2 linked regions of the Gemmatirosa kalamazoonensis genome follow. The protein of the gene in region 1 interacts with the protein of each later gene in a pairwise test. Links are inferred from orthologs where the notes say so. Each region holds a gene or a part of one and is shown on either strand. Other genes may lie near its edges. The genes, in order: J421_RS19815 and mobA.

Region 1 (10,079 bases):
AGGGGGGCGCGATCGTCGTGAAGCACCCGATGTACACGGGCAAGGTGATCGGCACGCTGTCGATCGCCGCATCGCCCGCGCTGGTGAGCGTGCGACTCGGCGCGATCACGCCGGCGCCTAACGCGAAGGCGGGCCGCGTGGAGGCCGTGCAGGCCGTCGGCGACCCCGCGCAGTCGAAGGCGCGCGTCGTCGAGCTGCGCGAGGGGAGCAAGGGGAAGGTCGACCTCGGCGAGGCGCCGGTGATCGTCTCCGGCGGGCGCGGACTGAAGGCGGCGGAGAACTTCAAGCTCGTCGAGGATCTCGCCGACGCGTTCGGCAACGCCGCCGTCGGTGCGACGCGCGCCGTCACCGACGAGGGATGGCGGCCGCACTCCGAGCAGATCGGCCAGACGGGGCGCGTGGTGAGCCCGCAGCTCTACGTCGCCGTCGGCATCTCCGGCGCCATCCAGCACCTCGCCGGCATGCGCACCGCGAAGACGATCGTCGCGATCAACAAGGACAAGGATGCGCCGATCTTCAAGATCGCCGACTACGGCATCGTCGGCGACGTGTTCGACGTGGTGCCGGCGCTGACGCAAGCGGTGAGGGCGGCGAAGCAGCACGGGTGAACCATTCTTTGACAGGATGAACAGGATGGACAGGATGAACACCGACAAGAGAGCCTTTGTGGTTGGTGTCCATCCTGTCCGTCCTGTTCATCCTGTCCACAACAACGAGGTCCCGTCTTGACGATCGCCAACGCCGTCTTCCTCGCGATTCTGGTCCTCGCCGCCGCGTTCTTCGCCTACAACGCGCAGCGGCTGTACGGCTACATGACGGCGGTCGGCAAGCCGGAGCCGCGCGGCGACGACGTGTCGGCTCGGCTCTGGAACCTCGTCTCGATCGGCTTCGGCCAGAGCAAGATCCTGCGCGATCCGGCCGCGGGGTTCATGCACGCGTCGGTCTTCTGGGGCTTCTGCGTCATCACCATCGGCACGATCGAGATCCTGATCCAGGGCATCTCGAGCGGGTTCACGTACCAGCGGTTCCTGCCGTCGCCGATCTACGGCGTGTACGGGCTGTCGCAGGAGCTCTTCGCGTTGCTCGTGCTGGGCGCGGTGTCGTGGCTGATCTACCGCCGGCTCGTGCTGAAGCCGAAGCGGCTGCAGGGCGACGAGGTGCATCGGTGGGAGGCGGTCGCGATCCTGTGCTGGATCGGGCTGCTCATGGTGACGCTGCTGCTGAACGGCGCCACGGAGTCGATCTACGCGCCGGACGAGGTGAACGGCGCGCGTCTCCTCTCGCGCGGCCTCGGCGCGGCGCTCGGCTTCATGTCGCCGGACTCGGCGCGCACGCTCCACACGGTGAGCTGGTGGACGCACGCGATCCTGGTGCTCGGCTTCCTGAACTACCTGCCGTACTCGAAGCACCTGCACGTCATCGTCTCGCTGCCGAACACGTTCCTGTCGAACACGAGCGGCCCGTGGCCGAAGGTCATGCGGCCGATGGACCTCGAGGACGAGAACGCGGAGCAGTTCGGCGCGAGCGACGTCGAGCACCTGACGTGGAAGAACCTGCTCGACGGGTACGCGTGCACCGAGTGCGGCCGCTGCACCGCGGCGTGCCCGGCGAACATCACCGGCAAGGTGCTCTCGCCGCGCAAGATCGTCGTCAACACGCGGCAGCGGCTCATGGAGAAGGCGCCGCTCGTCGTCGGCGACGTCGGCGAGTTCCGCAACCCGCACCTCGTGCACCACGAGGGCGCCGACGCGGGCACGGCCACGCCGACCGCGGCGCTCGAGAACCGCCTCCTCGACAACTACATCACCGAGGAGGAGCTGTGGGCGTGCACGAGCTGCCGCGCGTGCGTGCAGGAGTGTCCCGTCTCGATCGACCAGCTCGACATCATCAACGAGCTGCGGCGCGAGCTCGTGCTCACCGAGTCGCGCTTCCCCGAGGAGCTGCAGCCGGCGTTCACGTCGATGGAACGGAACGGGAGCCCGTGGGCGTTCAGCCCCGCCGCGCGCGCCGAGTGGGCCGAGGGGCTCGACATCCCGACGATGGCCGAGGCGTTCGAGCGCGGTGAGCGGCCCGAGATCCTGTTCTGGGTGGGCTGCATGGGATCGTTCGACGACCGCGCGAAAAAGATCACGGTCGCGTTCGCGCGCGTGCTGCAGGCGGCGAAGGTGAACTTCGCGATCCTCGGTCAGGAGGAGAGCTGCAACGGCGATCCGGCGCGCCGCATGGGCAACGAGTACCTGTACCAGATGCTCGCGAAGGGCGCGATCGAGACGCTCGACCGCTACGAGGTGAAGACGGTCGTCACATTCTGCCCGCACTGTTTCCACCAGATCGGCAACGAGTTCCCGCAGCTCGGCGGCAACTACGAGGTCATCCACCACACGACGTTCATCGACCGCCTGCTCACCGACGGGCGCATCCCGCTGAGCGACGAGCACGCGAGCCGGCTCACGATGGTGTACCACGACTCGTGCTACCTCGGCCGCTACAACGACGTGTACGACGCGCCCCGTGCTACGCTGCGTCGCGCGCTCCCGGTCGTGAACCTCGTCGAGCCGAAGCGCACGCGGTCGCGCGGGCTGTGCTGCGGCGCGGGCGGCGGCCGCATGTGGATGGAGGAGACGGCGGGGAAGCGCATCAACATCGAGCGCACCGAGGAGCTGCTCGCGACCGGCGCCGAGGCGATCGCGGTCGCGTGCCCGTTCTGCATGACCATGGTGACCGACGGCGTCACCGCGAAGGGCTCGGAGGTGCCGGTGCTCGACGTCTCGGAGGTGGTCGCGTCGCGGCTCGCCACGAGTTCGCCGCGCTGAGCGCGCCTCGGGGTACGCCCCTTGAAGCGAGCCCCGCCCCGGCTCGCGCCGCTCTCCGCGAGCGGCGCGAGCCGGGGCGTTAGGCGCGCCGCCTCACGACTCCTCCCGGAGAAGAAAGAAGCTCCTCGTTTTTCGGTAGCGGATCGACCGATCCGCGGATCAGTCGATCCGCTTGCCAATCACGAGGAGCTCTCCGCAGCGAGGAAGTGAGAGACGGCGCGCCGACGCGCCGACTGGACTCATCGCCGCTGCAGCGTGTAGATCCGTATCCGCTGCACGATCTCCCCGATCGGCACCGGCCGCACGTACGATCCGTCCACGCGGAAGCCCCTCGCCTGCGCGGCCTCGACGAACGCCGGCGCGGCGAGGCGCCCCGGGTCGGCGACGAGCGCGATGCCGCGCGGCGCGAGCGCGCGGTCGAGCACCGCCGCGACGAGCTCCGCGTACGGCCGCTCGTACAGCACGTCCGACGCGACGACGACGTCGTAGGTGGGCAGATCGTCGGGGAGCGCGCGCCAGTCGAGGTGACGCGCGACGACGTCGTGGCCGGCGCGCGCGAGGTTCGCGCGGGCGAACGCGAGCGCGTCGTCGTAGTAGTCGCTCACCGTGACGTCGAATCCCGCACGCGCCGCCGCGAGCGCCACCACGCCCACGCCGCACCCCAGCTCGAGCAGCGAGCAGCCGGCGCCGTGCTCCTGCAGCAGCCGCTCGCCCAACGCGATGGACGACGGCCACACGTCGGCCCAGTACGGCAGCCGCTCGTCGCGCGCGAAGTCGTCCTCGCTGATGAGGTCCTCCGCGCTGCGGGGCCGCATCACGTCGAACGTCGTGTCGCCGAGTCGTACCACGCCGTCGACGACGTCGAAGCGCGCCGCGAGATCGCGCGGCACGCCGGTGGCCGGTCCGCTCACGCCGGCGGCCGTTCCGCGTCGAGCGCGTCGTCGCCGAGGAGGATCGCGTGCAGCGTCGCGCCGGCGGGCACGTCCTGCACGCCCTCGGGCACGACGAGCAGCGCCTCGGCCCGCGCCATCGACGTGAGCAGGTTGGAGCCCTGCGGCCCCGTGAGCCGCGCGACGAGATGGCCGTCGTCGTCGTGGTCGAGCGTGACGCGCAGGAAGTGCGTGAGCGTCGCGCCCACGCGCACCGGCTCACCCACGCGCACGCTCACCGCCCGTCGGAACGCACGACGGTGCCCGCCCATGCGGCGCAGCAGCGGCCGCCCGAACAGCTCGAACGTGACGAGCGCCGAGACCGGGTTGCCGGGAAGGCCGAGCCACGGCACGCGACGGTCGCCCCAGTGCACCACGCCGAAACCGAACGGCCCGCCGGGGCGCATGCGCACGCGCCAGAAGCGCAGCTCCGCGCCTAACGCGAGCAGCGCGTCGCGCGTGTGGTCGTGAAGGCCGACCGACACGCCCCCCGACGTCACGATCGCGTCGAAGCCGCGCGCGAGCACCGTCGCGAGCAGGCTGCGCAGCGCACCCGCGTCGTCGCGCACGAAGCCGCAGTCGGTGGCGTCGGCGCCGGCCGCCCATGCGTGGGCGGTCAGCGCGTACGAGTTCGACGAGACGATGCGCCGACCCGCGAGCACGGCGTCGAACGCGTCGACGCGCGCCAGCTCGTCGCCCGAGCTCACGATCGCGACGCGCGGCCGGCGCGTGACCGGCACGCTCGCGCGTCCGACGCTCGCCAGCACGCCGATCGCCGCCGCGCCGATCGTGGTGCCGCGCTCCAGCACCGTGGCGCCGGCGCGCACGTCCTCGCCGCGCGGCCGCACGTTGCGGCGCTGCGGCCTGTCGCCGACGACGTCGCGGTCGCTCAGCACGCGCACCCGCGCTCCGTCGGCCTCCGTGTCCTCCACGCGTACCACGGCGTCGGCGCTCGCCGGCACGGGCGCGCCGGTGGAGATGCGCGCGGCGTCGCCGGCGCCTAACGACACCGCCGACGCATCGCCTCCGGCGGCGATGTCGCCGACGACGCGCAGCGTCGCCGGTCGCTCTCGCGACGCGCCGTGCACGTCCGCGACGCGCACCGCGTAGCCGTCCATCGCGGCGTTGTCCCACGGCGGCAGGTCGAGCGGCGACGCGACGTCATCGGCGAGCGCGCGGCCCAGCGCGTCCATGAGCGGCACCGACTCGGCGGGCAGCGGCTCCGCGGCGGCGACGACGGCGGCGAGCGCCTCGGCGAACGAGAGACGCGTCGGAGGTCCGTCGCCGCCGCGGGCCGTCACCGCTGCGACGCCGTGGCGGGGGCGCCCATCGCGGCGAGGCGCGCCGCGATCGCGTCCTGCACGCGCTCCACCTCGCGCGTCGGCACCGTGTAGTTGTTGCAGAGGAAGCTGAACACGAGCTGCCGGCCGTCGGCCGTCGTCACGTAGCCCGACAGCGAGCGCGCCTTGTCCACGGTGCCCGTCTTCGCGTGCACGTTGCCCTCGGCCGGCGTCCCCTTCATGCGGTTGCGGATCGTGCCGTCCACGCCGGCGATCGGCAGCGCGTCGTAGAACGCGCGGAACGCGGTGTCGGAGCGGATGGTCGTGAGCACCTTCACGAGCGTCCACGGCGTCACGTAGTCGTGCCGCGACAGGCCGCTGCCGTCGCGCACCACCGCGTCGCGCTCCGGCGTGACGCCCCATGCGCGAAGCTGCGCGTCGATCACGCGCCGCCCGCTGTCGGCCGAGCCGACGCCCGTGCGCGCGTAGCCCAACGTCCGCAGCAGGATCTCGGCGATCTGGTTCTGCGACGGCTTCTCCAGCACCGGCAGCACCTCGCGCAGCGTCGGCGAGACGAGATGGAACAGCGTGTCCGCCGGCGCGCCGTTAGGCGTCAGGCTCTTGGTGACGCGCGTGCGCGAGGATGTCGCGCGGCGCGTCGGCTCCGTGACCGACACGCCGCGCAGCGCCAGCGCCTCGTGCAGTGCCGAGAGGTACGAGCGCGTCGGATCGGGGTACGCCAGCTCGAGCGCCGCGCTGTCGTTCGGCGCGATCGTGCCCTCGATGACGTATCCGCCGGTCGCGCTGTCGGGGCGTGCCTCGACGCGCGCGCGACGGCGTCCGGTGTCGGCCGGCGCAACGGTGCGTGCCTCGATCTTCAGCGCCGGATACGCGGAGATCGGCGCCGTCCACGCCGTCGGCTCGCCGCCTGGCGCCGCGGCGCCGCGCACGACGACGCGCGTGTAGCCCTCGTTGAACAGCAATTCGTCCACGCCCGCGCCGTAGCCGTAGATCGCGTCGTCCCAGTCCCACCCGTAGCCGAGCGTGGGGCCCGGGAACAGATCGCCCTCGGCGACGATTCGACCGCGGATGCGCTTGATGCCGCGCGCCGCGAGCGAGTCGGCGACGTCACGCAGCGGGCCTAACGCGTCGCCGCGCATGTGATCGCTCACCGTGGGATCGCCGCGGCCGATCACGACGAGATCCCCGTCGAGCGTGCCGTTGGTCACCCGCCCGCGCGTCGCGAACGACGTGCGCCAGCGGTAGTCGGCGCCGAGCAGCGTGAGCGCGACGGAGCCGGTGATGATCTTCTGGTTCGACGCGGGCAGGAACAGCTTGCCGGCGTTGTGCGCGTAGAGCGTCTCGTTGCGCCCCGGGTCGACGACGAGGATGCCCCAGTGTGCGTTGGACCACTGCGGGTCGCGCACCATCGAGTCGACGTCGGCGCGGAAGCGGGCGAGTGCCGCGGTGCGGGGGTCGACCGGCGCGGGGGCGGGCGTCGGCGCCGGCGGGGGTGCGGCCGCGCGCGTGCACGCGCCGGCGAGGGTGAGGACGAGCAGCAGCGGAAGTGGACGCATGACCGCAAACTAAGCGCTGGCGGCGCTGATGAGGCGGCACTGAAGCTTCGGCGCTGTAACTGCGGCGCTGGGAACACGTGGTCTCAGCGCCGCCGTGTCAGCGCCGCCGCATCAGCGCCGCCGCATCAGCGCCGCCTGCTCAGCGCCGCCGCACGCTTCTACGGCTCATACGTCGCCGACAGCGTGCGATCTTCCGCGACCGTGACCCGCGTCACGCGCAGCGTGCCCGTCCCCAGCGCCTGGTCCAGCCGTCGCTGCACTCGCTCGCACACGTAGCGCGCGAGGTTCTCGCCGCTCGGGATCTGTCGCCCGTCCGCGAACTCCGGCACGTCGAGGTTGATGTTCGCGTGGTCGAACCGCGCGTGCACCTCCTCGTGCAGCACGCGGTCGAGCAGCCCGAGGTCGGCCACGAACCCCGTCGCTTCGTCGAGCGGGCCGCTCACCGTCACGTCGCACGCGTAGCTGTGCCCGTGATAGTTCGGCCGCGCGCACGCCCCGAACACCGCGGCGTTCTTCTCGTCGCTCCAGTCCGGCCGCCGGTAGCGATGCGCCGCCGCGAAGCTCACGCGGCGAGTCAGTGAGAAACGAGCCATGAAGAAGGGCAGGAGGGCAGGAGCGCAGGAGGGCACGAGAGGAGATGGCTCCTGCCCTCGTGCCCTCCTGCCCTCGTGCCCTAGTGGTCTTCGGCCATCTCCCCCGGCCCCGCGTCCGTGCCGCGCAGCCCCTCGGGCGTCGGCGACTCGGGCGGGATGTACGTCGTGCCGTGGGCGATCGCGTCCTGCATGTCCGTCGTGCCGAACATGCGCTCGTCGAGGTCCTCGTCGCCGCGTGCCTCGTGCACCTCGTCCGACTCCTGGGGCGGCATGTCGCCGATCAGCGTGTTCGCCGTCGTGCGCTCCATCTCCAGGTGGTCCTCGACGTCCATCGGCGTGTCGGCGCGCCGCACCGGATCGACGACGATGCCGTTCTCGACGTCCGCGGCGCCGACGAGATCCGTCACCACGTGCTCCGCGATGCGCAGCTCCGCCTCGGTGCCCACGCGCCCTTCGAGACGCACCGTGCCGTCGACCACGTCCACGGTGATGTCGTCCGGATCGATGTCGGGGTTCTCGGCCAGCCGGTCGCGCACGAGCTGCCGGAGCTCGTCGTCGTCCAGGTCGTCGATGCTGCTGAAGTCCTCGTAATCGCGCGCCATCGCTCGCTCCTGCGGTCGGACCGCGGTCGCCGGCGGTGGGGCGTCAGCGGAACAGCTGATACGTGACGCCGAGGGTGACCGCCTTGTTGTTCAGCCAGTTGCTCTTCGAGTGCGTGGACGGCAGCACCGAGGTGCTGTCGAGCGCCGGTGTCATGTAGGCATCCGGGTAGCGCAGCTGGAAGCTGTGATAGCCCAGGTCCGCGCGCAGCGCCCAGCGACCGCTCGGCACGTAGCGCATCCCGACGCCGTACGCGAACGCAAAGCGGGTGCCGAGATTGAGCCCGCCCGGGTCCGCCCCCTTCAGGTTGCTCGCCAGCCCGGCGCCGGCGTGCACCAGCGGCACGAGGCCGTGGAAGCTCTTCCCGCCCGTGAGCGCGAACGTGAATCCCACGTCGGCGAACGTCATCGGCCGCCGCTCGACGCCGAGCACCCGACGGCTCGCCGGCCGCGCCGGGTCGAGCACCGTGCGGTCGCTGATCGCCGAGCCGACGCGCGCCGTGAACGACGCAGGCCCGCCGAGGTAGATGTCGTACTGCACGCCGAAGTACGGCGCGCTCTGCGGCGCGACGCCCGCCGCGTCGTTCGCGGCGAAGAAGTAGCCGGCGAGCGTGGAGAACGACTGGCGGTACGACAGATCCTCGAACGGGCTCCGCTCCGGCGGATAGCCCACCTGCGCCCCCGCCCGCGCGCCGATCACGAGGGCGCCCGCCGCGAGCGCTCGCGCGAGATGCGTCCCATGCGTCACGTACCTCACGCCCCGCTCCCGGCGGTCGCCGCCACGCGCGCCTGCAGGTCGCCGAGGTCGACGCCCGTCATCTCGTTAGGCTGCTCGATGCCGAGCATGCGGAGGATCGTCGGGCCCACGTCGCACAGCGCGCCACCACGGCGCAGCGGCGCGTCGGAGTCGGGATCCACGATCACGAACGGGACGGGGTTGGTCGTGTGGGCCGTGTGCGGCCCGCCGGTCTCGGGGTCGATCATCATCTCGCAGTTGCCGTGATCGGCGGTGACGAGCAGTCGCCATCCGCCCTTTTCCGCGGCGGCGAGCACGCGCGCGAGACACTGGTCCACCGTCTCGCAGGCCTTGATCGTCGCCGGCAGCGAGCCCGAATGGCCCACCATGTCGCCGTTCGCGTAGTTGCACAGGATGAAGTCGTGCGAGCGCGTCTCCAGCGCGTGCACGAGACCGTCGGTGAGCGGGATCGCGCTCATCTCCGGCGCCAGGTCGTACGTCGCCACCTTCTGGCTCGGCACGAGCACCCGGTCCTCGCCCTTGTACGGCGTCTCGTTCCCGCCGTTGTAGAAGTAGGTCACGTGCGGGTACTTCTCCGTCTCCGCCGTCTTCAGGATCGTGCGCCCCGCGTCGCTCAGCACCTCGGCCACGATGCGCGCCATCGACTGCGGCGCGAACGCGGCCCGCACGCCGAACGGCTCGAACGTCGGGTCGTACACCGTCATCGTCACGACGGTCACTTTCGGGCGCTTCGACACGTCGAAGCCGTCGAACGCGGGGTCGGTCATCGCGCGCACGATCTGGCGCATGCGGTCGGACCGGTAGTTCCAGCAGATCACGACGTCGCCGTCGCGCATCGGGGCGACCGGCTTTCCGTCGGCGTCGACGACGACCTCCGGGATGATGAACTCGTCCGTCGTGCCGCCGTCGTACGCCGTCTGGATCGCGCCCACCGGGTCGCCCGCGTGCGGGCCCACGCCGTCCACCGCCGCGCGATAGAACAGCTCCGTGCGCTGCCACCGCTTGTCGCGGTCCATGCCGTAGTACCGGCCGCCCAGGCTCGCGATGACCGCGCGTCCGTCGGCCGTCTTCACCGTCTCGCGCATGTACTCGAGCGCGCTCTTCGGCAGCGTGTCGCGGCCGTCGAGCAGGGCGTGGATCGCGACCTTCGGCACCCCCTCGCGCGCGGCGAGGTCGATGAGCGCGAAGAGGTGCTTGTCGAGCGCGTGCACGCCGCCCTTGCCGAGCAGGCCCACGAGATGGAGCGTGCCGCCGTTCGCCTTCACCGTGCGGCACCCCTCCACGAACGCGGGGTTCCGGAAGAAGTCCCCGCTGCGGACCGCCTCGGAGATGCGGACGAGGTCCTGCATCACCACGCGGCCGGCGCCGAGGTTGAGATGGCCCACCTCGCTGTTTCCCATCTGCCCCTCGGGGAGCCCCACGGCCAGGCCGGAGGCGTCCAGCAGGGTGCGCGAGCGGCGGCGCCACAGGGCGTCCCACGTCGGCGTGTTCGCGAGTGCGATCGCGTTGCCCTCGCGTTCCGGGCGATGGC
Region 2 (9,908 bases), on another replicon or contig:
CACGAGCGTGTTCCCGCGCGCGCGGTGCAAGTACGGCAACCCGCTCGAGATCGACGACGTCGCGATCGACTTCCCGGATCTCCGCATCGTGCTCGCGCACGGCGGCCGTCCGTTCTGGATGCGCGAGGCGTTCTTCGTGCTGCGGCGGCACGCGAACGTGTGGTTCGACCTCTCCGGCATCCCGCCGAAGCTGCTCCCCGAGTGGTTCCCGAAGCTCGCGGAGCTGGAGCACAAGCTGCTCTGGGGGAGCGACTGGCCGAGCCCCGGCGTGACCGGCATGCGGCGCAACGTCGACCAGTTCCTCGCGCTGCCCTACGCGGCGTCGCTCAAGCGCGCGGCGCTGGAGACGAATCCGGAACGGCTGCTTCCGCCGCTGCCTCTGACGGGCGGCCTCGGGTCGCGGTAAGTTCGCGGTCCCACCCGACATCCGGGCGCGGACCGCCGTCCCACGAGATGCACCTCGGAGGGAAGCATGCGCCGCCTCACGCACCTAGCCGTATTCTGCCTCGTCGCCGCCGTCGCCTGCGCGAAGAAGGACACCGCCGCGAACTCGACCGCCGCCGACACGACCACGCCCGCTGCGGTGGCCGCCCCCACGCCTCCGCCCCCGGCGCCGCTCACGCTCGCCGACGTCGCCGGGAAGTGGAACATGCGCGCCGTGCCCGACAGCGGCGACACCACCGCGACCACCTACGTGATGACGGCGACCGCCGACTCCACGTGGACGCTGCAGTTCCCGAACGGCCTGAAGGTCCCCGTGAAGGCCATGGCGTCCGGCGACAGCATCACCGTGCACGCGGGACCGTACGCGAGCGTGCGCCGCAAGGGCATGCAGGTCACCACCGACGGCGCGTTCCGGCGGCAGGGCGACCGCCTCACCGGAACGTCCACCGCGCACTACAAGACGACGCGTCCCGACTCCGTGCTGCACCTGCGCGTCGAGGGAACGAAGGCGCCGTGAGGCCTGGCGCGCCGGCGCGTCACCGCGCGCCGGCGCTCGCCGGCTCGACGCGAACGGGCACCGACTTCGAGATCGGTGTGTTGCTCCGCTCCGCCGTGCGCTCCACCGGCACGAGCACGTTCGTCTCCGGGAAGTACGCCGCCACGCAGCCGGCGGGGATGTCGTAGGGCACCACGCGGAACCGCCGCGCGCGCCGCACGCGCCCCTCGCAGGTGCTCGTGACGTCCACCGCCGCGCCTGCCGCGAGCCCGCGCGCGCGCATGTCGTCGACGTGCATGAACAGCACTCGGCGCCCGCCGCGGATGCCGCGGTAGCGATCGTTCGGCGCGTAGACCGTGGTGTTGAACTGGTCGTGGCTGCGCACCGTCGTCAGCAGCAGCTCGTCGGGCGCGAGCTCGATCCGCGGCAGCGCGTGCGTCGTGAAGTGCGCGCGTCCGGTCGCCGTGACGAACCGCCGCTCGCGCGCCGCGTTGGGCAGATGGAACCCGCCGTCCTGCCGCACGCGCACGTTGTAGTCCGCGAACCCCGGGATCACGCGCTCGATCGCGTCGCGCACGCGATCGTGGTCGGCGGCCATGCCCTCCCAGTCGACCGTGGTCCGCGTGCCCAGCACGGCGCGCGCGAGCCGCGCGACGATCGCCGGCTCGCTCAGCAGGTGCGGCGACGCGGGGTCCAGCGTGCCGCGCGACATCTGCACGACGCCCATCGAGTTCTCGGTGCTCACGAACCGGTCCCCGTCGCGCTCCGACCGGCCGAGGCACGGCAGCAGCAGCGCGCGCCTGCCGGCGACGAGGTGCGCGCGGTTCGGCTTCGTCGCGACGTGCACCGTGAGCCGGCAGCGGCGGAGCGCCTGCGCCACGTACTCGGTGTCCGGCGTCGCCTGCAGGAAGTTGCCGCCCATCGCGACGAGCACCTTCACGCGGCCGGCGTGCATGGCGTGGATCGTGTCCACGGTGTCGAGCCCCGCGGAGCGCGGCGGCGTGAAGCCGAACTCCCTGCCTAACGCGTCGAGGAACGCCGCGCGTGGCCACGCCGTGATGCCGACCGTGCGGTCTCCCTGCACGTTGCTGTGGCCGCGCACCGGACAGAGCCCCGCGCCCGGCACGCCGATCTGCCCGCGCAGCAGGTGCAGGTTCACGATCTCCTGGATGTTCGCCACCGCGTGCACGTGCTGCGTGAGCCCCATCCCCCAGCACGTGATGGTGCGGCGCGAGCGCGCGAACACGTCGGCCGCGCGCTCGATGTCGCCGCGCGGCACGCCGCCCGCCTCCACGATCGCGTCCCACGGCGTGTCGCGGATCGCCTCGACGTACGCGTCGAAGCCGTGCGTGTGCTCCGCGACGAACGCCTGGTCGATCGCGCCACGATCGAGCACCGCCTTGCCGATCCCCTGCAGCACCGCCACGTCGCCGCCCACGCGCACGCGCAGGTGGAAGTCGGCGAGCGGCGTGCCGCGGCCGAGCAGGTCGCGCACGTCCTGCGGGTGCTTGAACCGCTTCAGCCCCGTCTCCACGAGCGGGTTGATCGCGACGATCGTCGCGCCGCGCCGCTTCGCCTGCTCCAGCGTGGCGAGCATGCGCGGGTGATTCGTCCCCGGATTCTGCCCGACGATGAAGATCGCGTCGGCGCGCGCGAAGTCCTCGAGCGTGACGGTGCCCTTGCCAACGCCGATCGTCTCACCGAGCGCGGCGCCGCTCGACTCGTGGCACATGTTCGAGCAGTCGGGCAGGTTGTTCGTCCCGAACTGCCGCGCGAACAGCTGCCACAGGAATGCGGCCTCGTTGCTCGTCCGGCCGGACGTGTAGAACGCGGCCTCGTCGGGCGACGCGAGCGCGTGCAGCTCCCCGGCGACGATCGCGAACGCGTCGTCCCAGCTCACGCGCTCGTAGCGATCGGCGCCCTCGCGCAGCAGCATCGGCTCGGTGAGCCGTCCCAGCTCGCCGAGCCAGTGGTCGCTGTGGTCGGAGAGCTCGGACACCGTGTAGCGCGCGAGCACCTCCGGCGTCGCGCGGCGCGTCGTCGCCTCCCACGCGACGGCTTTCGCGCCGTTCTCACAGAACTCGGCCACGTGGCGCGGCCCGTCGGGATCGGGCCACGCGCACGACTGGCAGTCGAAGCCGCCCTTCTGGTTCACGCGGCGGAGCGTCCGCACCGCGCGTGCGGTGCCCATCTCGTCGCGCGCGTAGCGCAGGCTCACGGTGATGCCGGGCAGCCCCGCCGCGACGTCGGCGGGCGCGCCGACGCGGATGGCGTCGAGATCCTCCTCCGGTGGCTGCGCGCGGACGCCGCGGTCGTCGGTCATCCGTACGTCGCCGCGGCGGGATTCGGGAAGACGTCGGCGTCCTCGCTCGGCCGATGCAGGCACGCGAAGTCCTTCTCCACCGCGATGCGCAGCGGCTCCGCGGATCCGTTGGGCTGCTCCACCTCGATGCCCTCGTCGTCGCTCGTGATCCAGCGGCGCGCGGCGGCGTCGGGCAGCGCGACCCGTAGGCGGCAGCCGTCGAGGTCCGCGCGCGCGGCGTCGAGCCCCTCGCGCACCTCGACCGCGTAGTGCAGCGCGACCCCGGGGGCGAACGCGACTTCCTCTTCCACCCGGCCGGACTCGTCGAGCAGGGCGATCTCGCGCTGTGTCAGGCGCACGCGCAGCGTGTTCCCCTTGATGCGGAGCTTCATGGGAGTGACATGGCTGAGGATCCGACGACGGCGCCGCGCACCCGGCCGGCGCCCGCGTAGACGTTGAAGCGGCCGTCGCGCACGAAGCCCAACAGCGTTAGGCCGCTCTCCGAGGCGAGCGATACGGCGAGGCTCGACGGCGCGCCGACCGCGGCGAGCACCGGCACGCCGGCCATCACCGCCTTCAGCACGAGCTCGAAGCTCGCGCGCCCGCTCACGAGCAGCACGCGGTCGCGCGCCGGGAGCCGCCCGGCGAGCAGCTCGGCGCCGACCACCTTGTCGACCGCGTTGTGCCGCCCGACGTCCTCGCGCAGCGTGAGCAGCGTGCCGTCGGCGGCGAACAGCGCGGCCGCGTGCAGACCGCCGGTGCGCGCGAACACCGCCTGCGCGTCGCGCAGCGCCGCCGGCAACCGGTGCACGACGGCGGCATCGACGCCGGGCTCGCCCGCCGCGAGCGGCCACGTGGGGATCGGGCGCAGCGCGTCGATCGACGTCTTGCCGCACACGCCGCACGCCGACGTGGTGACGACGTGTCGGTCGAGCCGCGACAGGTCGGGGGCGCCGCCGAGCGTGACGCGGATCGCGTTAGGCACGGGACGCGACACCGGGCCGCAGCGTCGCACGTCGAGCACCTCGGCGCGGCCGCGCACGACGCCCTCGCCGACGAGGAAGCCCACCGCGAGCTCGGCGTCCTCGAGGTCGCCGCCGGGCGTACGCATGGTCACCGAGAGCGTGCGCGGCGGGCCGGCCGCGTGGCGCCCGAGCTGCACGCGGATCTCGAGCGGCTCCTCCACGGCGAGCACGTCCAGCTCCTCCCGCCGCTCGTCGCCGCGGACGCGGTCGATCGGCACCTCGATCACGCGCTCCTGCCTCATGAGTGAACTATACGATGCGCCCCTCGTCGCGGGAGAGCGACTCGGCGGCGGCGAGGTCCTCGGGGGTGTTCACGCTCAGCAGCAGGACGGCGGGATCGCCGTGGCGCGCCACCTCGTCGGCGTCGAGCCACGCCGTGCGCACGGACTCGGCCAGCGCCCGGGCGCGCCGCTCCCCTGCGTCGAGCAGCCGCTCGGCGGCGCCGAGACAGGCGCGCGTGTAGAGCGCGCACAGCGGCTCCGCCCCGTCCGGGCCGCGCGGCACCACGGCGTCGACGTCGGCGCGCTCGCGGTCGCGCAGCTCGCGCAGCAACGCCGATGTGACGAACGGCATGTCCCACGCGACGACGAGCGCCGCGTCGGGGGCGTGCGTCAGCGCGGTGTGCAGCCCGCCGAGCGCGCCGAGCGCGGGGCGGACGTCGCGCACCACGCGCACGTCGGGAAGCCACGCGCGCGCGTCCTCGTCGTTCGCGACGAGCAGCAGCTCGTCGCACGCCGGACGCAGCGCGCGCGCGATGCGATCGACGATCCGCTCGCCGCCGACGCGTGCGAGCCCCTTCGGCGCGCCGCCGAAGCGCGTCGCGCGACCGCCGGCGAGGATCACGCCCGTGACCGGTCGAGCGAGCACGCTCAGCGCTCCGGCACGCGGAAGCGCACCGAGCGCAGACGGAAGATCCCGTCGCGCGCGTCGGGCCACACCGCGACGAACTCGCTCGCGCCGACCGCCGCGAGCCCGTGATACTCGCCGCCCGACGGGAACCGATCCACCACGCCGGCGCCGCTCGCCGCCGCCGTCGGGCACGACGCGGCGCTCGACAACCGCTGCGCCGGCAGGAACGTCGCGCCGCCGTCGCGCGACGCCGTGCCGTAGAGGTGCCAGCAGCGCCCCGTCGCGTCGTCGCGCGCGTCCACCCACGTCACCGCGAGCACGCCGCTCGCGCTCACCGCCATCGTCGGCGTCTTCGCCCACGCCGAGTCGGCGCCGCCGTCGATGCGACGCACGGGCGTCCAGCGCTCGCCGCGGTCGTCGGAGCGCGCGAACAGCACGCCGTGGTTGCCGTTCGCCTCGCAGGTGAAGAACAGCCGCTCCGGCACCGCGTCGCGCCGCGGCGACGCGGCGAGCGACGGCCACGCCGTGTTGCGCGTGCGCGAGCACGACTCGGCGATCAGCAGCGGCTCGGTGAACGTCGCGCCGGAGTCACCGGAGACGACGAGCCACGCGCGTCGCCGCTCCAGCCGCCGCCCGCTCGCGTCGCCGTGGTCGATCGTGCCGACGACGAGCGCGCCGTCCGCGAGCACGAGCGGCGTGATGGCCTCCTGCTCGACGTTCGTGAGCACGAGCCGACACCGCTCGACGAACGTGCGGCCGCCATCGGTGGACCGCGCGACGTACACCGCGGGACGCGGCCGCCGTCCCGGATCGCGCCGTCGCGCGGAGCCGACGAGGTACACGGTCTCGCCGCGTGCCGCGAGCATCGCGTGATCGAACCATCCCGGCACGGCGAGGCTCGGCGCGCTCCACGTCCGGCCGTCGTCGGCCGAGCGGCGCACGACCGTTAGGCTGTCGGCGCCGTACGACAGCAGCGCCGATCCGTCGCCGGTTGCCGCCGTCCACGCGTCGCCGCACCCCGTCGGGCCGCTCAGCCCCAACCGCGTCACGGTCCACGATCGCCCGCCGTCGGTGCTCGCCAGCGCCATGCAGTCCATGCTCCCGTCGTCCGCGGAGAGCGGCACCATCGCACCCACGACCAGTCGACGCGGGTCGCTCGGCGCGGTCGAGAGATGCGGCTCGACGACCGGGTACGCGAGCGGCGGTCCCACCGGCCGGTCCGGCTCGACGACGAGCTGCGCGCGAGCGGCACGCGCGTGGGCGAGCACCGCGAGCGGCACGAGAGCGATGAGGTGTATGCGCATACGTTCGTGAGACGCCGTGAGCTAGACTGTGGTTCGAAGCCTATCGCGCGCGCCCCCCGAACGCCTTCACCACCGCGCATGACCCCCGAAGAGTTCCGCGCCGAGGCGCACCGGCTCGTCGACTTCATCGCCGACTACCGCCGCGACGTCGAGCGCCACCCCGTGATGGCGCAGGTCGCGCCGGGCGACGTGCGCCGCGCGCTCCCCGCCGAGCCGCCGGAGCGCGGGGAGCCGTTCGACGCGATCCTGCGCGACGTCGAGCGCGTGATCGTGCCGGGACTCTCGCACTGGCAGCACCCGCGCTTCTTCGGCTACTTCCCGTCGAACGGCCTGCTCGCCAGCGTGCTCGGCGACTTCCTGAGCACGGGGCTCGGCGTGCTCGGGCTCTCGTGGCAGTCGAGTCCCGCGCTCACGGAGCTCGAGGAGGTCGCGTGCAACTGGGCGCGCCGGATGTTAGGCCTCTCCGACGCGTGGAGCGGCGTGATCCAGGACACCGCGTCGACGAGCACGCTCGTGGCGCTGCTCTGCGCGCGCGAGCGCGCGTCCGACTTCTCCGAGGCGCGCGGCGGGCTGCAGGAGACGGGCGCCGCGCCGCTCGTCGTGTACTTCTCCGAGCAGGCGCATAGCTCGGTGCAGAAGGCCGCGCTGCTCGCCGGCTTCGGGCGAGCGCATCTGCGTCTGATACCATGCGACGCCGCGTACGCCATGCGACCCGACGCGCTGGCCGAGGCGATGGCGCGCGACGTCGCGGCCGGGATGCGCCCATGCGCGGTCGTCGCGACGACGGGCACGACCACCACCACCGCGCTCGACCCGCTCGCGCCGATCGCCGCCGTCGCGCGCGCGCACGGCGTGTGGCTGCACGTCGACGCGGCGATGGCCGGGTCGGCGATGATCCTGCCCGAGTGCCGCTGGATGTGGGACGGGGTGGAGAGCGCCGACTCGCTCATCGTCAATGCGCACAAGTGGCTCGGCGCGGCGTTCGACTGCACGCTGTACTTCGTGCGCGACCCGCAGCACCTCGTGCGCGTGATGTCGACGAACCCGAGCTACCTGCGCTCCTCGGCCGACGCGGAGGTGAAGAACTTCCGCGACTGGGGGATTCCGTTAGGCCGCCGCTTCCGCGCGCTGAAGCTGTGGTGCCTCGTGCGCGAGCAGGGAGTGGAAGGGCTGCGGGCTCGCCTGCGCCGTGACCTCGAGAACGCGCGGTGGCTGGAGGCGCAGGTGCGCGCGGACCGCGACTGGCGCGTGCTCGCCCCGGCCCCGCTGCAGACGCTGTGCGTGCGCCACGCGCCCGCGGGCCTCGACGGCGACGCGCTCGACCGGCACACGCTGGCGTGGGTCGAGCGCGTCAACCGCTCCGGCGAGGCGTACCTCACGCCGGCCATGCTCGACGGGCGGTGGATGGTGCGCGTGTCGATCGGCGCGTACCCGACGGAGCGTGCGCACGTGGACGCGTTGTGGACGGCGATGCGCGCCGCCGCTCACGCCACCGACGAGACCCAGGCCGCCTCGTAGTCGCACGTCGGGTGCTTCGCGCACCGCCACACCGCCTCCGCGGGTACGGCCGTCGCGTCCGGCGTGACCCACCGCTCGAGCACCACGCCGCCGCACTTCGGGCACCCCGCCTTCCGCCGCCGCGCGCCGACGGGGAGGCGGAACCGGCACTTGCGGTCCTCGCACGCGTAGAACGGCGCGCCCGCCGCCGGATCGTCGGGCGTGAGGATCCCGAGCTTCGCCGCGCCGCACTTCGGGCACGTCTTGTCCGTCGCCTCGCGCCGGAGCGCCGCCTTCTTCGATCCCGCCGTTCGCGCTGCCGCTTTCGATGCCGCCTTCTTCGATTCCGCCGTTCCCGTCCAGTCGGCATACGTGCACGGATCGGGGTCCGCCCCGTACCGCACGCATCCCCAGAACGGCGCCTTCTTGCCGATCTTCTTCTCGATGAGCGCCGAGCCGCACGTGGGGCACGCGCCGGGGCGCACCTTCGCGCGCACGTCGCGCGTCATGCGGCACGCGGGACACGCGAGGAAGCTCCCCTTGCCGGTCTTGCGCGCGATCTTGCGGTAGTTCGCCTCGCCGCATCGGTCGCAGCGCGTCGTCGTCTCCTCGCCGCGCCCGCCGCCGGTGCCATCGGCGCGCCCGCGCGCGCGCAGCCCGTGGGCGGCGCGGTACTCGGCGCCTAACGCGTGCGCCCGCCGCATCGCCTCGCGGAACGCGTCGTACCACGCGCGCAGGTACGTCGGGCGCGTCGCGTCGCCGCGCTCGATCGCGTCGAGCTGGCCCTCCATGTCGGCCGTGTAGCGCTCCGTGACGAGCTCCGGAAACGCGTGCGACAGCAGACCGTCGACCTGCATGCCGAACTCGGTCGGCTGCAGGAACTTCTTCCCGCGTCCGCCGGCGATCTCCTGCACGTACTGCCGCTCCAGCAGCGTCGCGATGATGCTCGCGAACGTCGCCGGCCGGCCCACGCCGCTCGTCTCGAGCTTCTTGATCAGCGCGCCCTGGTCGTAGCGGCTTGGCGGCGTCGTCTGCTTCTCGTGCACGAGCAGGTCGGTCGGCGACAGCACCTGCGCCGGGGCGAGCGCGGGCAGCTCCACGTCCTCCTGCCGTGTGTACGGGCCCCAGAACACGAGGAACCCCGGGTCGCGCAGCACCGACCCCTCGGCCGCCCACGGCACCGGGCCGGAGTCGATCATCACCGTCGTGCGGTCGAACGTGGCCGGCTTCGACTGCGACGCGAGGAAGCGCGCGCGGATCATGTCGTAGAGCTGCTTCGCCTGGGCCGGCGCGCTCTCGCCGTTCGGCGCGAGCTTGGTCGGACGGATCGCCTCGTGCGCGTCCTGCGCGCCGGCCTTCGCGCGCGCGCGCGGCGCGCTCGGGGGGAGTGCCTCGGGATGGTGCGCGCCGATGAACGCGCGCGCCATGTCCACCGCCTCGTCGCCGACGCGCGTCGAGTCGGTGCGGTGATACGTGATCATCCCCGCCTCGAACAGCGCCTGCGCCGCGTCCATCGCCTGCTTCGCCGAGAGCCGCAGCTTGCGGCTGGCGTCCTGCTGCAGCGTCGACGTCGTGTACGGCGGCGGGGGGCGCCGCTCGGTGCGACGCGCCTCCACGCTCCGTACCTGGTGCGCGTGCCTGCGCGACTCGGCGAGGGTGGCCTCGGCTTCCTCGCGCGACGCGAACTGCTTCGGGACGAGGCGGGACTCTGGACTCGGGACTCGGGACTCGTCCCCCCCGAGTTCCGAGTCCCGAGTCCCGAGTCCAGAGTCCTGCGCGGCGGGGACGAACGCCGTGAACCCCTCGGCGTACTGCGCCTCGAGCGTCCAGTACGTCCGCGCGGCGAACGCCAGGATCTCGCGCTCGCGCTCGCACAGCATGTGCAGCGCCGGCGTCTGACAGCGGCCCGCGCTCTGCGCCCCCGCCGGCCAGCAGATCTCCTTCGAGCAGTCGAAGCCGACGATGCGGTCGAGCACGCGCCGCGAGCGCTG

What was found.
Region 2: the proteins of J421_RS19815 (region 1) and mobA interact in binary tests that used the Escherichia coli proteins (3 or more experiments, as listed by UniProt). The link is inferred for Gemmatirosa kalamazoonensis from one-to-one orthologs.

Annotation. Positions count from the first base shown.
Region 1 is NZ_CP007128.1:4,541,333-4,551,411, reverse strand. The notes cover bases 2,883-5,881. They hold J421_RS19815 (molybdopterin molybdotransferase MoeA), read right to left. Parts: upstream 5,044-5,881; coding sequence 3,721-5,043; downstream 2,883-3,720. Other genes in these bases: dacB (D-alanyl-D-alanine carboxypeptidase/D-alanyl-D-alanine endopeptidase), read right to left, coding at 5,040-5,881; J421_RS19820 (class I SAM-dependent methyltransferase), read right to left, coding at 3,053-3,724. In the rest of the region: J421_RS19830 (electron transfer flavoprotein subunit alpha/FixB family protein), read left to right, coding at 1-608; J421_RS19825 ((Fe-S)-binding protein), read left to right, coding at 726-2,813; more of dacB, read right to left, coding at 5,882-6,599; J421_RS19805 (6-pyruvoyl trahydropterin synthase family protein), read right to left, coding at 6,758-7,165; J421_RS19800 (BON domain-containing protein), read right to left, coding at 7,273-7,794; J421_RS19795 (outer membrane beta-barrel protein), read right to left, coding at 7,838-8,548; gpmI (2,3-bisphosphoglycerate-independent phosphoglycerate mutase), read right to left, coding at 8,545-10,079. UniProt on the Escherichia coli protein: Catalyzes the insertion of molybdate into adenylated molybdopterin with the concomitant release of AMP.
Region 2 is NZ_CP007130.1:6,667-16,574, forward strand. What follows is about bases 3,326-6,153. They hold mobA (molybdenum cofactor guanylyltransferase), read right to left. Parts: upstream 5,135-6,153; coding sequence 4,517-5,134; downstream 3,326-4,516. Other genes in these bases: J421_RS28005 (DUF7009 family protein), read right to left, coding at 3,326-3,634; fdhD (formate dehydrogenase accessory sulfurtransferase FdhD), read right to left, coding at 3,631-4,509; J421_RS28020 (sialidase family protein), read right to left, coding at 5,137-6,153. Also shown: J421_RS27990 (amidohydrolase family protein), read left to right, coding at 1-406; J421_RS27995 (hypothetical protein), read left to right, coding at 473-961; J421_RS28000 (FdhF/YdeP family oxidoreductase), read right to left, coding at 981-3,263; more of J421_RS28005, read right to left, coding at 3,260-3,325; more of J421_RS28020, read right to left, coding at 6,154-6,420; J421_RS28025 (pyridoxal phosphate-dependent decarboxylase family protein), read left to right, coding at 6,499-7,938; topA (type I DNA topoisomerase), read right to left, coding at 7,905-9,908. UniProt on the Escherichia coli protein: Transfers a GMP moiety from GTP to Mo-molybdopterin (Mo-MPT) cofactor (Moco or molybdenum cofactor) to form Mo-molybdopterin guanine dinucleotide (Mo-MGD) cofactor.